2 regions of the Arthrobacter sp. Y3224198 genome follow, and region 1 is predicted to be linked to the other one. Evidence: predicted binding sites of a transcription regulator. Region 1 holds the regulator's gene; the other holds the start of a gene.
The links. Region 1 encodes LexA, which represses DNA repair genes until DNA is damaged. Its sites were predicted from a motif close to TCGAACANNTGTTCGA; they were not measured.

Region 1 (6,076 bases):
CGGAATTTATGGGCTGTGATCGAGGTTGTCAATGGTGGCGGCCGGACGGATATGCATTGCGGAGACCCCGGGTCCCGCCGGAGAATGTCAGTTCAACGGCCTACTATGTTAAGACGTCCTCATAAGGAGATTATGACCATCAACAACTCGCGCCCTGTCCGCGGCGGCAATACCGGGTCCGGGAACACCGGCACCACCCCGGAGCTGAGCCCCTCGGACATCCAGGGCGTCATCGACAGGATCCTCGCCAAGGAAAGCGCCGTCGAAACCAAGTCCGCGTCAACCGAATCATTGCGCGGACGTGCGCTGGCCCTGTCGGACACAGATGACGGGCACTCCGTCCACGACGGCGAGCAGCAGGACCTGGAAGAACGCCGCGCACTGCGCCGCGTCGCCGGTCTCTCCACCGAACTCGAGGACGTCACCGAGGTTGAATACCGCCAGCTCCGGCTGGAACGGGTGGTGCTGGCCGGGCTGTGGAGCGAAGGCACCGCAGCAGATGCGGAGAACTCCCTCAAGGAGCTTGCCGCCCTGGCCGAGACCGCAGGATCCGAAGTCCTGGACGGCATTATCCAGCGCCGGCTCAAGCCGGACCCGGGCACCTTCCTTGGTTCCGGCAAGGCCCAGGAACTCAAGGACATTGTGATGGCCACCGGCGCGGACACCGTGATCGTGGACAGCGAACTGGCACCGTCACAGCGCCGCGGCCTGGAAGACATTGTCAAGGTCAAGGTCATTGACCGTACCGCGCTGATCCTGGACATCTTTGCCCAGCACGCCAAGTCCCGCGAAGGCAAGGCCCAGGTGGAGCTTGCCCAGCTTGAGTACCTGCTCCCGCGCCTGCGCGGCTGGGGCGAATCCATGTCCCGCCAGGCCGGCGGCCAGGTGGGCAGCGCCAGCGCCGGCATGGGATCGCGCGGTCCCGGTGAAACCAAAATCGAGCTGGACCGCCGAAAGATCCGTACGCGGATGGCCAAACTGCGCCGCGAAATTGCGGGGATGAAGCCTGCCCGCGAAACCAAGCGTGCCAACCGCCAGCGCAACGCCGTGCCGTCGGTTGCCATTGCCGGGTACACCAACGCGGGCAAGTCGTCCCTGCTCAACCGTCTGACCGACGCCGGCGTGCTGGTGGAAAACGCCCTGTTTGCCACCCTGGACCCCACCATCCGCAAGGCGCAGACGGAGGACGGCATCGGCTACACGCTGGCGGACACCGTCGGTTTTGTCCGGTCCCTGCCCACGCAGCTGGTGGAGGCCTTCCGCTCCACGTTGGAGGAAGTGGCCGATGCAGACCTGATCCTCCACGTCGTTGATGCCTCGCACCCTGACCCTGAAGGCCAGATTGCCGCGGTCCGCACGGTCCTGGCCGAAGTGGATGCCCGCAAGGTCCCCGAAATCATCGTGCTCAACAAGGCCGACGCCGCCGACCCGTTTGTCCTGGAGCGGCTGCGCCAGCGTGAAAGCCGTCACGTGGTGGTTTCGGCGCGTACCGGGGAAGGCATCCCCGAGCTGTTGCAGGCCATCTCCGAAGGCATTCCCCGTCCCGGAGTGGACCTGGAGCTGCTGGTGCCGTACGAGCGCGGCGACGTCGTGTCCCGGCTGCATCAGCAGGATGCGGAAATCATTGCGCTGGACCATGTGGAGACCGGAACTCGGTTGCACGTCAAGGTCCGCGAAGGCCTGGCCGCGGAGCTGGAGCCGTTCGTGACCCATGGGTAGGAAGTCCGCTGAGGGGCCGGAGCAGGTCCTCGAGCTTCTTGATGCTGCCGTCTCTGGCATGGGCGGGCAGAACCGTCCGGGGCAGCACGAGATGGCCCGGCAGGTGGCGGAGGCGATCGAGTCCGGTGACCACCTGCTGGTCCAGGCCGGCACCGGCACGGGAAAGTCCCTGGCGTATCTGATTCCGCTGATCAGCCACGCCCTGGAAAGCGAGAAGCCCGCGCTGGTGTCCACCGCCACCCTGGCCCTGCAGTCCCAGATCGTGGGCCGGGACCTCCCGCGCCTGCTGAAGACCCTGGAGCCCCAGCTTCCCCGCGAGGTGGATGTTGCCCTGCTCAAGGGCCGCAGCAACTATGTGTGCGTCCACAAGACCGGCGGCGGGTTCCCCGAGGAAGACGAGGCCGGAACACTCTTTATGCTCGGCGACGAGCAAGCCGTGCCGCACCCGGCCCCGTCCGGCGGACCCACCTCGGCACTGGGTCGCGACGTCGTCCGGCTGCAGGAGTGGGCCCAGGAAACCGAAACCGGAGACCGGGACGAACTGCTGCCCGGCGTCAGCGACCGGGCCTGGCGCCAGGTCTCCGTGACCTCTATGGAGTGCCTCGGCGCCCAGAAATGCCCCGTGGCCGAAGCCTGCTTCAGTGAACGGGCCAGGGCCAAGGCCGCCGAAGCCGACCTGGTGATCACCAACCATGCGATGCTTGCCATCGCCGCCTTTGAAGGCCTGGCCGTGCTGCCGGACTATGACGTGGTGGTCATTGACGAGGCCCACGAATTGCAGGACCGGGTCACGGGTGCCGTGACCGGCCAGTTGTCCGGGACCATCATCTCGGCGGCGGTTTCCGCTGCCCGCAAGCACACCTCCGCCACCATGGAACCGCTGGCCGCTGCCGGCCGTGCGTTTGACCAGGTGTTTGCCCCCGTTCCGTCCGGGCTGCTGTCCGGGCTTTCGGAGGACCAGGAAATGGTCCTGGGCCACGTGCGCGAATCCGCCCGCACCGCGCTTTCCGATTCCAAGCCCGAGGGCGACAACGTGGACGGCGGACGGCAGATGGCCCGCTCCCGGCTGATGGCCGTGCAGGAGCTGTGCGAACGCATCCTGGACGCCGTGAACTCCGGGGAAGTCCTCTGGACGTCCCGTCCCAGCACCTTCTCGCCCGGGGCCGGCTACACCGCCCCCGAAGAGGACTCCCCGCCCACCATCAACGTGGCGCCCCTGTCCGTTGCCGGGCGGCTGCGGGAAGGGCTCTTTGACGGGCACACCGTGGTCCTGACCTCGGCCACGCTGGCGATCGGCGCGGAATTCGGGCCCGTGGCAGGCGCCCTCGGACTGTTGGGAACGGGTGCGCCCAAGTGGACCGGCACCGACGTCGGCAGTCCCTTTGACTACCCCCGGCAGGGCGTCCTCTATGTTGCCAAGGATCTGCCCAAGCCCGGCCGGGGCACCTCCCCGGAACAGCTGGACGAAATTGAAGCGCTGATCAAGGCGTCCGGCGGCGGCGCACTGGGACTGTTCTCCTCCCGGCGCGCTGCCGAGGAAGCCGCCGATGCCCTTCGGGGACGGGTCGATTTTCCGATCCTGTGCCAGGGTGAGTCCACCATGTCGGCGCTGGTTAAGCAGTTCGCCGACGACGACGCCACCTGCCTGTTCGGCACCATGTCGCTGTGGCAGGGCGTGGACGTGCCCGGAGCCTCCTGCCGGCTGGTCATCATGGACCGTATTCCGTTCCCGCGGCCGGATGATCCGCTGATGACGGCCCGCACCCGGGCGGTAGCCAAGGCAGGCGGCAACGGCTTCATGAGCGTGTCCGCCACCCATGCCGCGGTGCGGCTCGCCCAGGGCGCAGGCCGGCTGATCCGCGCCTCCGGCGACAAGGGGGTGGTGGCGGTCCTGGACTCCCGCCTCGCCACCGCACGGTACGGCAGCTTCCTGCGGGCCGCGCTGCCGCCGTTCTGGTCCACCACCGACCGTTCCGTGGTGCTGCAGGCACTCCAGCGGCTCTCGGCCCAACATGCCGGATCCCGGGGCTGACATCCGGGCCGGGCAACCGCTGCATGTAACCAGCCATAAAAACAGCGCCGCCGGCTTCGAAGCCGGCGGCGCTGTTGTTGATTAAGCACTGTTGTTGGTTAATGGGCTCTGGCCACGGGGGACCAGCCCGGGTCAGAGGGAACGCATCACCGAAACCACTTTGCCCATGATGGTGGCCTCATCGCCCAGGATGGGCTCGTAGCGGGTGTTCTGCGGCAGCAGCCATGTGTGCCCGTTGCGTTGGCGGAAGGTCTTCACCGTGGCCTCGTCTTCGAGCAGGGCGGCAACAATGTCGCCGTTCTCCGCGGTGGGCTGGCGGCGTACCACTACCCAGTCACCGTCGCAGATGGCTGCGTCCACCATGGAATCGCCGGCCACCCGAAGCATGAACAGGTCGCCGTGGCCCACCAGCTGGCGGGGCAGCGGAACCACTTCCTCCACCTGCTGGTCGGCAAGGATGGGACCGCCGGCCGCAATGCGGCCCACCAGGGGAACCATCGCCGTGTCAATGGCCGTGGTGAGGTCGCTGACGTGCGAGGCGCCGCTCTTTGACCCGGACTCGGCCGGGGTGGTTCCCGCCGTGCTGTCCGGACGTGCCTCGTCCGCAGGGCCGTTGCCCCGGCGGGCAGGGGCGTCCCGAAGCATCAGCGGCACGAGGATTTCCATGGCGCGCGGCCGCTTGGGATCGCGGCGGATATAGCCCAGCTTCTCCAGCTGGGTCAGCTGATGCGTGACGCTCGAGAGGCTGGCCAGGCCAACAACGTCGCCGATTTCCCGCATGGACGGCGGGTAGCCGTTGGCGTTGACGGAACGCTGGATGGTTTCGAGGATTTTGGTCTGGCGGGCAGTCAGACCCTTGCTGCGGCCGGCCGGAGCGGGCACGGCAGGGGAGGGGGTGCTGCCATTGGAAACAGTCCTGCGGGCCACGTCGGCTTCCCTTCACGGTCGGCCCGCCGGTGCGGGCCAAATGGTTCGGCGGTCTAACTGGACCCGGACGGTGCTGTAACCGGTGCCGGACCGTTTTGTCAGAGGCGGATGGTTAGTTGGTTCCAGCCGCTTTCCGACAGGTTCAACGCTAGGGGAGCGCAGCACGTTTATCAAACATATATTCGAGCGAGTCTCGACAATGTTCGTAGATAAGTGCTAGAAATGTTCGAGTACCACTTAGAACATACGTTCGAGTCCGGCCCTGCGACACCTCGCCGGGCCCACCAGATGTTCGAATGCAGTTTCGAGGCACAGTGTTCTTCCCGGGTTAGTCGGGAAGGACCGGACAAAGCCACGCTGCGGTTCGGACCGGAAAGGTATTGAGATGTCAGTACACGTAATTCCCTTTGCACCGACCCGCAGCACCCGCACTTCCGGCAGCACTCCCCGTACCGGCCAGGCGCCGCTGCGCCTGACCCGCCGTGGACGGCTTGTCCTGGTGGGGGCGCCCCTGATGTTTTCGACCGCTGCGCTTCTGGCATTTGTCGGTTTCTTCACCGCGCCGGCCATGGCATCGGCGGATTCCGCCGAACAGACCCGTACCCTCCAGGTGTCCGTGTCCAGCGGAGACTCGCTGTGGTCCCTCGCCACGGAATACGCCCCGGAGCGCGATCCCCGCGATGTCGTGGCCGACATCGTTGAACTGAACAACCTGGACAACGCCACGGTGCCCGCCGGCCGCCAGCTCTACATTCCGGTCGCCTCCTGACCGCCGGACGGTCCGCCGCCCAGGACCCGTCGTCACGAATGCACCGGCATCTGGCGGCCACAGCTCCGGCTTCATGCCGCGTCGTTCAATTCACTGCCGGACCGGGCCGCACCCTAAGCTGGACAAGTGAGTGAACAGCTGGAAAACCTGAACCGACTTCCCCTGCGCGAAGATCTCCGCGGCCTGAGCCCGTACGGAGCACCGCAGCTGGATGTGCCGATCCTGCTGAACGTCAACGAAAACACCCATGGACTTCCCGGGCATGTACGGGAGGCGATTGTCGAGGAAATCCAGGCGGCCGTTTCCGGCCTTAACCGGTACCCGGACCGCGAATTCACGAAATTGCGGGAGAACCTGGCGACGTACCTGGGTCACGGGCTTACCGCGGAGAATATCTGGGCCGGCAACGGCTCCAACGAGGTGCTGCAGCAGATCCTGCAGGCCTTCGGCGGTCCCGGCCGCACCGCCATGAGCTTCCCGCCCACGTATTCGATGTACCCGCTGCTGGCCAGCGGAACCGGAACAGCCTACGTCACCGGCACTCGGGAAACGGACTTTTCCCTGAACCCGGCCTCAGTGGCCGAACAGATCCGGGCGCAGGCTCCGACCGTGATCATTCTCTGCACGCC
Region 2 (6,076 bases), on a different contig from region 1:
AACGGGGCCTCTCCCACCCGTTCCGGGCTGATGATGCTGCCCATGGTGGCCGGCATGCTGATCAGCTCCATCGGAACCGGGCAGCTGATCTCCCGTACCGGCAAATACAAGATCTACCCCATCCTGGGCTCGGCAACCATGATTGTCGGGCTGGTCCTGCTCTCACGGATTTCCAGTACGACGCCGTACTCGTTCACTGCCGTGGGCATGCTGGTGCTGGGACTGGGCATCGGGGCACTGATGCAGAACGTGGTGCTGATTGTGCAGAACAGCGTCCCGCCTAATGACATGGGCACCGGGGTGTCCACAGCCAACTACTTCCGGCAGCTCGGCGCGTCACTGGGCATTGCCGTGTTCGGTTCGCTGTTCATCCACCGGCTCAATGACCGGTTGGCTTCCGCGCCCGCCGGGGCAGGGGACCCTGCATCCGGCGGTGCCAACTCGATCAGCCCGGAGATGATCCGGCGGCTTCCCGCCCCCGCGCAGGACTTCATCAAGTCTGCCTTCGGCGAAGCGCTGCCGCCCATCTTCCTGCTGGGAGTGCCCATCCTTGGGGTGGCGTTTGTCCTCACGTTGTTCATCGTGCAGCAGCCGCTGTCCAAAACCGCCCATCTGAAGGCGGAGACGGAGTAGGCGGCAATCCAGCGAAGGAAGTAGTCCTTTTATGTCCCACAAAGCACTGACGCCGCGTATTGCGGCGGCCCCGGTCCGGCCCGTGCCCGCGGTGCCCAGGCACCGCGGGGAGGCCGCCCAGGACGCGGAGCCGAAGCGGAATCTAGCCCTGGTCCTCACGGGCCTGCTGCTCTCGGTGTTGCTGGCGGCGCTCGACCAGACCATCGTGGCCACGGCACTGCCCACTATCGTGGGGGACCTCAACGGTCTGGAGCATCTGTCCTGGGTGGTGACCGCGTACATCCTCGCTGCCACCATAGGCCTGCCCATCTACGGCAAGCTGGGGGACCTGTTCGGACGCAAAAGCATCTTCATCTTCGCCATCGGAGTGTTCCTGGCCGGGTCTGTCCTTTCCGGGCTGGCACAGAACATGGGCCAGCTGATCGGCTTCCGGGCGCTGCAGGGCATTGGCGGCGGCGGGCTGATGATCGGGGCCCAGGCGGTCCTGGGCGACCTGGTCTCTCCCCGGGAGCGCGGCAAGTACATGGGCCTGATCGGCGCAGCCTTCGGACTCGCCTCCGTGGGCGGCCCGCTGCTGGGCGGCTGGATCACCGATGCCTGGTCCTGGCGGTGGGTGTTCTACATCAACCTGCCCATCGGGGCCGTGGCGCTCGCCGTCGTCATTTCCTCGCTGCACCTGCCCAAGCCCCGGGGCAGGCGTCCGAAACTGGACTACGCCGGCGCCGGGCTGCTGGCGGTGGCGAGCGCGGCGCTGGTCATGCTGACCACCTGGGCCGGCACCACGTACGCCTGGTCCAGCCCGCAGATCCTCGCCCTGGCCGCAATGACGCTGGCCGCGGGCACGGCGTTTGTCCTGGCGGAGAAGCGCGCTGCGGAACCCATCCTGCCGCTGGGGCTGTTCCGCGGCCGGAACTTCCTGCTGCCCGTCCTGGTGGGCATCGCCGTCGGCATAGCAATGTTCTCCACCATCTCCTATCTGCCCACGTTCCTGCAGATGGTCAACCGGGCCACGGCCACGCAATCGGGCCTGATGATGCTGCCGATGATGGGCGGGCTGCTGCTGACCTCGATCGGCACCGGGCAGCTGATTTCCCGTACGGGCAGATACAAGATCTATCCGGTGCTGGGCTGCGCGGTGATCATCGCCGGGCTCGTGCTGCTCTCACGGATCTCGGACACGACGCCGTATGGGTTCACTGCCCTTGGCATGCTGGTGATGGGCCTCGGGCTGGGGATGCTGATGCAGAACCTGGTGCTGATTGTGCAGAACAGCGTGCCCGGGCGGGACATGGGGGCGGCCATCTCCGCGGCCAACTATTTCCGCCAGATCGGCGCCTCGTTCGGTATTGCCCTGTTCGGCTCCATCTTCATCCACCGGCTGGACAACGAGATGGCGGCGCCGGTGGGAGCCGGGTCAGCCGTGGGAGGGGACATCAATTCCCTGAGCCCGGCCATGCTGCGCGGCCTGCCCGCACCGGCGCAGGACTTCATCGCCTCCGCCTTCGGACACGCCCTGCCGCCTATCTTCCTGCTCAGCGTGCCCATTGTGGCCGTGGCCCTGGTGCTGTGCCTGTTCATCAAAGAGGTTCCGCTGTCCACCTCGGTCCGGGCGGAAGCCGAAGAGGAAGTGTAGGAAGGCCTAGCCCGAGAAGCCGAGGAGAAGGAAGAAGAGCAGCGCAATCGACGCCATGACGCAGCCCAGCCACACCAGACAGGGGATGATGTACAACCGGGCCGCCAGCTTTTTGTGCCCGTTCGCCAGCGCGGCTATGAAGCCGCCAACCGATCCGATCAGGGCGATGAATCCCAGGACCGGTATCGCGTCCAGGAATCCTACTCCCTGGACGCCGCCGGCAAGGAGCCAGGCGAGGAGCGGCCACAGGGCAAGGGCCCAGATGATAGTCACAATGACCATTCCCGTGATTGCCGCCACGCTGAAGCGTTGCGGAGCGGGTTTCGAAGGGAACTGCTCCGGAGGCAGATAGCCCGGATAGACGGCACCGGCGGTGGGGAATGAAACCGGCTGGCCCATTTGCATGTGACCCGGCTGGCCCGCTTGTTGTCCCGTTTGTTGGCCCGGGCCGGCGTACGGGTTCACATACGGCATCGGCATGGCTTGGGGAGTGGCCAGCGGTCCGGAGGGCGCTGCATTTGGCGGACCGTACGTTTCGGGCTCCATGGGTGGCTCCTTAGATGGGTGGCGTGGCAACAGTGTGCCCTACGGAACGCTGTTTCGCCTCGCGCCTCCCCAGTGTGCTTGCCTCGATCTGCTCCCATCTCCCGCCAAGTGGTGCCCATTGTCAGCCGTCGGCCGTACACTGAAAAGAAGAGCGTTCGAATATATGTTCGAATTAGTTGCCAATCGATAACCGGTGGAACGCCGGTCAGGGCGGGGCGGCGTGCGGTGTGCACGCGTACCAGGCGGGGAGGGAAGCTGAATGGGTGTCTTCAGCGAAGCAATAGAGGTGGTGTGCTCGCCGGCGGGCAAGCCCCTGCGGCTGGTGTGGGGCGGGCATACCTACAAGGTGGGCGCCGATCCAGTGCGCTGGTATGAACGCCGCAACTGGTGGGAAGAGGAAACCCGGGCCGAACGCGGCCACGGTGCAGGGCTGGTGGATACCGAGATCTGGCGGGTTCAGGCCCGTGTCAGTGACCGCTCCGAGCTGCGCACCCTGGACCTCTCGCATCATGTGAACACCGACCGCTGGCGCCTGATCCGCATCCATGACGCGCTGAGGCCCAGTGCCTGAGGGGACAGTGCCCAACCGATGAGCTTTATCCACCTGCACGCAGCCACAGCCTTCAGCGCCCACTACGGAGTCTCCTGGCCCGAGGAGATGGCCGCAGCCGCTGCCGCGGACGGCGCAGATGCCCTCGCCTGCACTGACCGGGACGGGCTGTACGGAACGGTCAAGCACCTGCGCGCCTGCATGGAGGCAGGAATCGATCCCATCGTGGGGGTGGACCTCGCCGTCCTGGACAGCGGGAACGCCGTGACCGGGCGGGTGGTCATCCTTGCCCACGGCCGCAACGCCGGCGCCGGCTACCGTGCACTGTGCCGGCTGATCTCTGCCGCGCATGACTCCACCTCCGCCTCACGGGCCCGCACGGGCAAACCCGTGGGCGTGACCATGGAGCAGCTTGCCGCCTATGCGCAGGGAACGGTGGCGGAAGACGGGACGCCACACAGGGAGGGTGCGCCCGTGCTCACCATCCTGATAGGCCCGCAGTCCGACGTCGGGCAGGCCATGCGCAGCCGCAGCTATGCGGTGGCCCGTACGCTGTTCGCCCGCTGGCGCTCGGTGGTTCCGGCAGGGGCGCTCGCCGTCGAGGTAGTGACGCACCTTGCCCCGCCGGGGGAGAACCTCAGCCTCGCCCACGCGGTGCGGATGTTCCGCCTGGCCGATGAGATGCGCGTCCCCGCCATCCTGACCAATGCCGTGCGGTATGTGGACGAAGACGGCGCGGCCACGGCCGACGTGCTCGACGCCGCGCGCTCGCTGACCTCGCTCGCCCGGCTCCCGGACCGGCAGCCCAACGGGCAGGGCTGGCTCAAGAGCGCACGGGACATGACGGCCCTGGCGAAGGAGATCAGCTCGGAAGCCGGCTACGGCTCCTCCGGGGCGGTACGGATGCTTGCCGATACTGCGGCGCTCGCGGATACCTGCCGGGCTGACCCCGTGGCGGACCTGGGCTGGAAACAGCCCGTAGTCCCGGAAGCCTCGGTGATCGGTATCAGCGCCGAGCCCATGGCGGAGCTGCGCCTGCGCTGTGAGGCGGGGATTACCCGTCGCCTGCGGTCACGGGACTCGATAGCCGAAGTCCAGATGCGCAACCGGCTCGAACACGAACTGGGCATCATCGAACGGCTGGGCTTCGCCTCCTACTTCCTCACGGTGGCGGAAGTCTCGGACATGATCACGGGAATGGGGGTACGCGCGGCTGCCCGCGGTTCGGGCGCCTCTTCGCTGGTGAACTACCTGTTGGGAGTAAGCCACGTAAACCCGTTGGACCATGACCTGATCTTTGAGCGCTTCCTCTCCCGGGACCGCTCCACCTTGCCGGACATCGACATCGATGTGGAAAGCGCCGAACGGCACAACGTCTATCACCGCATCTTCGAACGCTTCGGCGCGGAACGCGTGACGCTGATGAGCATGCAGAACGGTTACCGGGCACGGGGAGCAGTGCGCGACGCCGGACTGGCCCTGGGGATGGCAGAAGAGGACATCGGAGCCGTGGCCAAGCAGCTGTGGCGCTTCTCGGCGCGCAACTTCCGTGAGGCGCTCGCCGAAAAACCGGAACTGCGGGATTTCTCCGGCCAGGTGGAAAACAGCAAACAGCTGGACCTGCTGGTGGACCTTACCGAGCGGCTGGACCGCCTGCCCCGGCACATTTCCATGCATCCGTGCGGGGTGATCCTGGGGGACAAGTCCCTGCTGGACCGTACCCCGGTGCAACCCAGCGGGCTGGGCCTGCCCATGTCCCAGTTCGACAAGCACGACATGGATCCCATGGGTATGCTCAAGCTCGATGTCCTGGGGGTGCGGATGCAAAGCGCCATGGCCTTTGCCGTGCGCGAGGTGGTGCGGGTGCATTCCTCCCGGGAAGAAGTCATTGCCGCCGGCGGGCACGGGGAGGATCCGGAGTTCATTGAGCCGGACGGCCGGATCAACCTGGACGCCGTGCCGTTCGACGACGAACCCACCTATGAGCTGATCCGCAGCACGCACACCCTCGGCTGCTTCCAGATCGAGTCCCCGGGCCAGCGCGAGCTGGTGGGCAAACTCGCCCCGCGTGAATTCAATGACCTGATCATCGACATTTCCCTGTTCCGGCCCGGTCCCATGAAATCCGACATGGTCCGGCCGTTCCTGGAGCACCGGCACGGTTTCTCACCCGAGGTGTACCCGCACGAGGCGCTGCGCCCGGTGCTGGCCGAAACCCACGGTGTGACTGTCTTCCACGAGCAGGTGCTGCGGACCCTGAACGTCTTCACCGGCTGCGGCCTGGCCAAGGCGGACGAGCTGCGCCGGCTGCTGGGCAACGAAGCCGCAGAGCCGGGGGTGGAGGAATACTTCCGCAGCAAGTCCGCGGAACACGGCTACACCCCGGAGACCATCAATAAGGTCTGGGACACGCTTAAGGCCTTCGGCAGCTTCGGTTTCTGCAAGGCGCACGGGGCCGCGTTTGCCGTGCCCACCTACCAGTCCGCCTGGCTGAAGGCGCACCACCCTGCCGCCTTCCTCGCCGGGATCTTCGAGCATGATCCCGGAATGTACCCACGCCGCCTGCTGGTTGCCGAAGCCCGCAGGATGGGCATCCCCATCCTGCCCCTGGACATCAACCGCAGCGGTGAGCAGTACCGGGTGGAGCGGACCGACGAGGGCACGCTCGGCATCCGGCTGTCCCTGGCCGGCATCTACGGCCTCTCCGCCGTCGA

Region 2: a site for LexA is predicted at 2,968-2,983, ahead of AC5RUF_RS04100 (DUF6504 family protein). Genes of this name have one in related genera too.

The regions. Positions count from the first base shown of each region.
Region 1 covers NZ_JBNHFG010000016.1:35,910-41,985, reverse strand. The annotation lists gene hflX (GTPase HflX) at 133-1,719, shown strand; gene AC5RUF_RS10485 (ATP-dependent DNA helicase) at 1,712-3,751, shown strand; gene lexA (transcriptional repressor LexA) at 3,884-4,633, opposite strand; gene AC5RUF_RS10475 (LysM peptidoglycan-binding domain-containing protein) at 5,064-5,447, shown strand; gene AC5RUF_RS10470 (histidinol-phosphate transaminase) at 5,574-6,076, shown strand, end outside.
Region 2 covers NZ_JBNHFG010000005.1:955-7,030, forward strand. The annotation lists partial or broken gene AC5RUF_RS04085 (MDR family MFS transporter) at 1-633, shown strand, start outside; gene AC5RUF_RS04090 (MDR family MFS transporter) at 665-2,266, shown strand; gene AC5RUF_RS04095 (hypothetical protein) at 2,273-2,548, opposite strand; gene AC5RUF_RS04100 (DUF6504 family protein) at 3,072-3,383, shown strand; gene AC5RUF_RS04105 (DNA polymerase III subunit alpha) at 3,402-6,076, shown strand, end outside.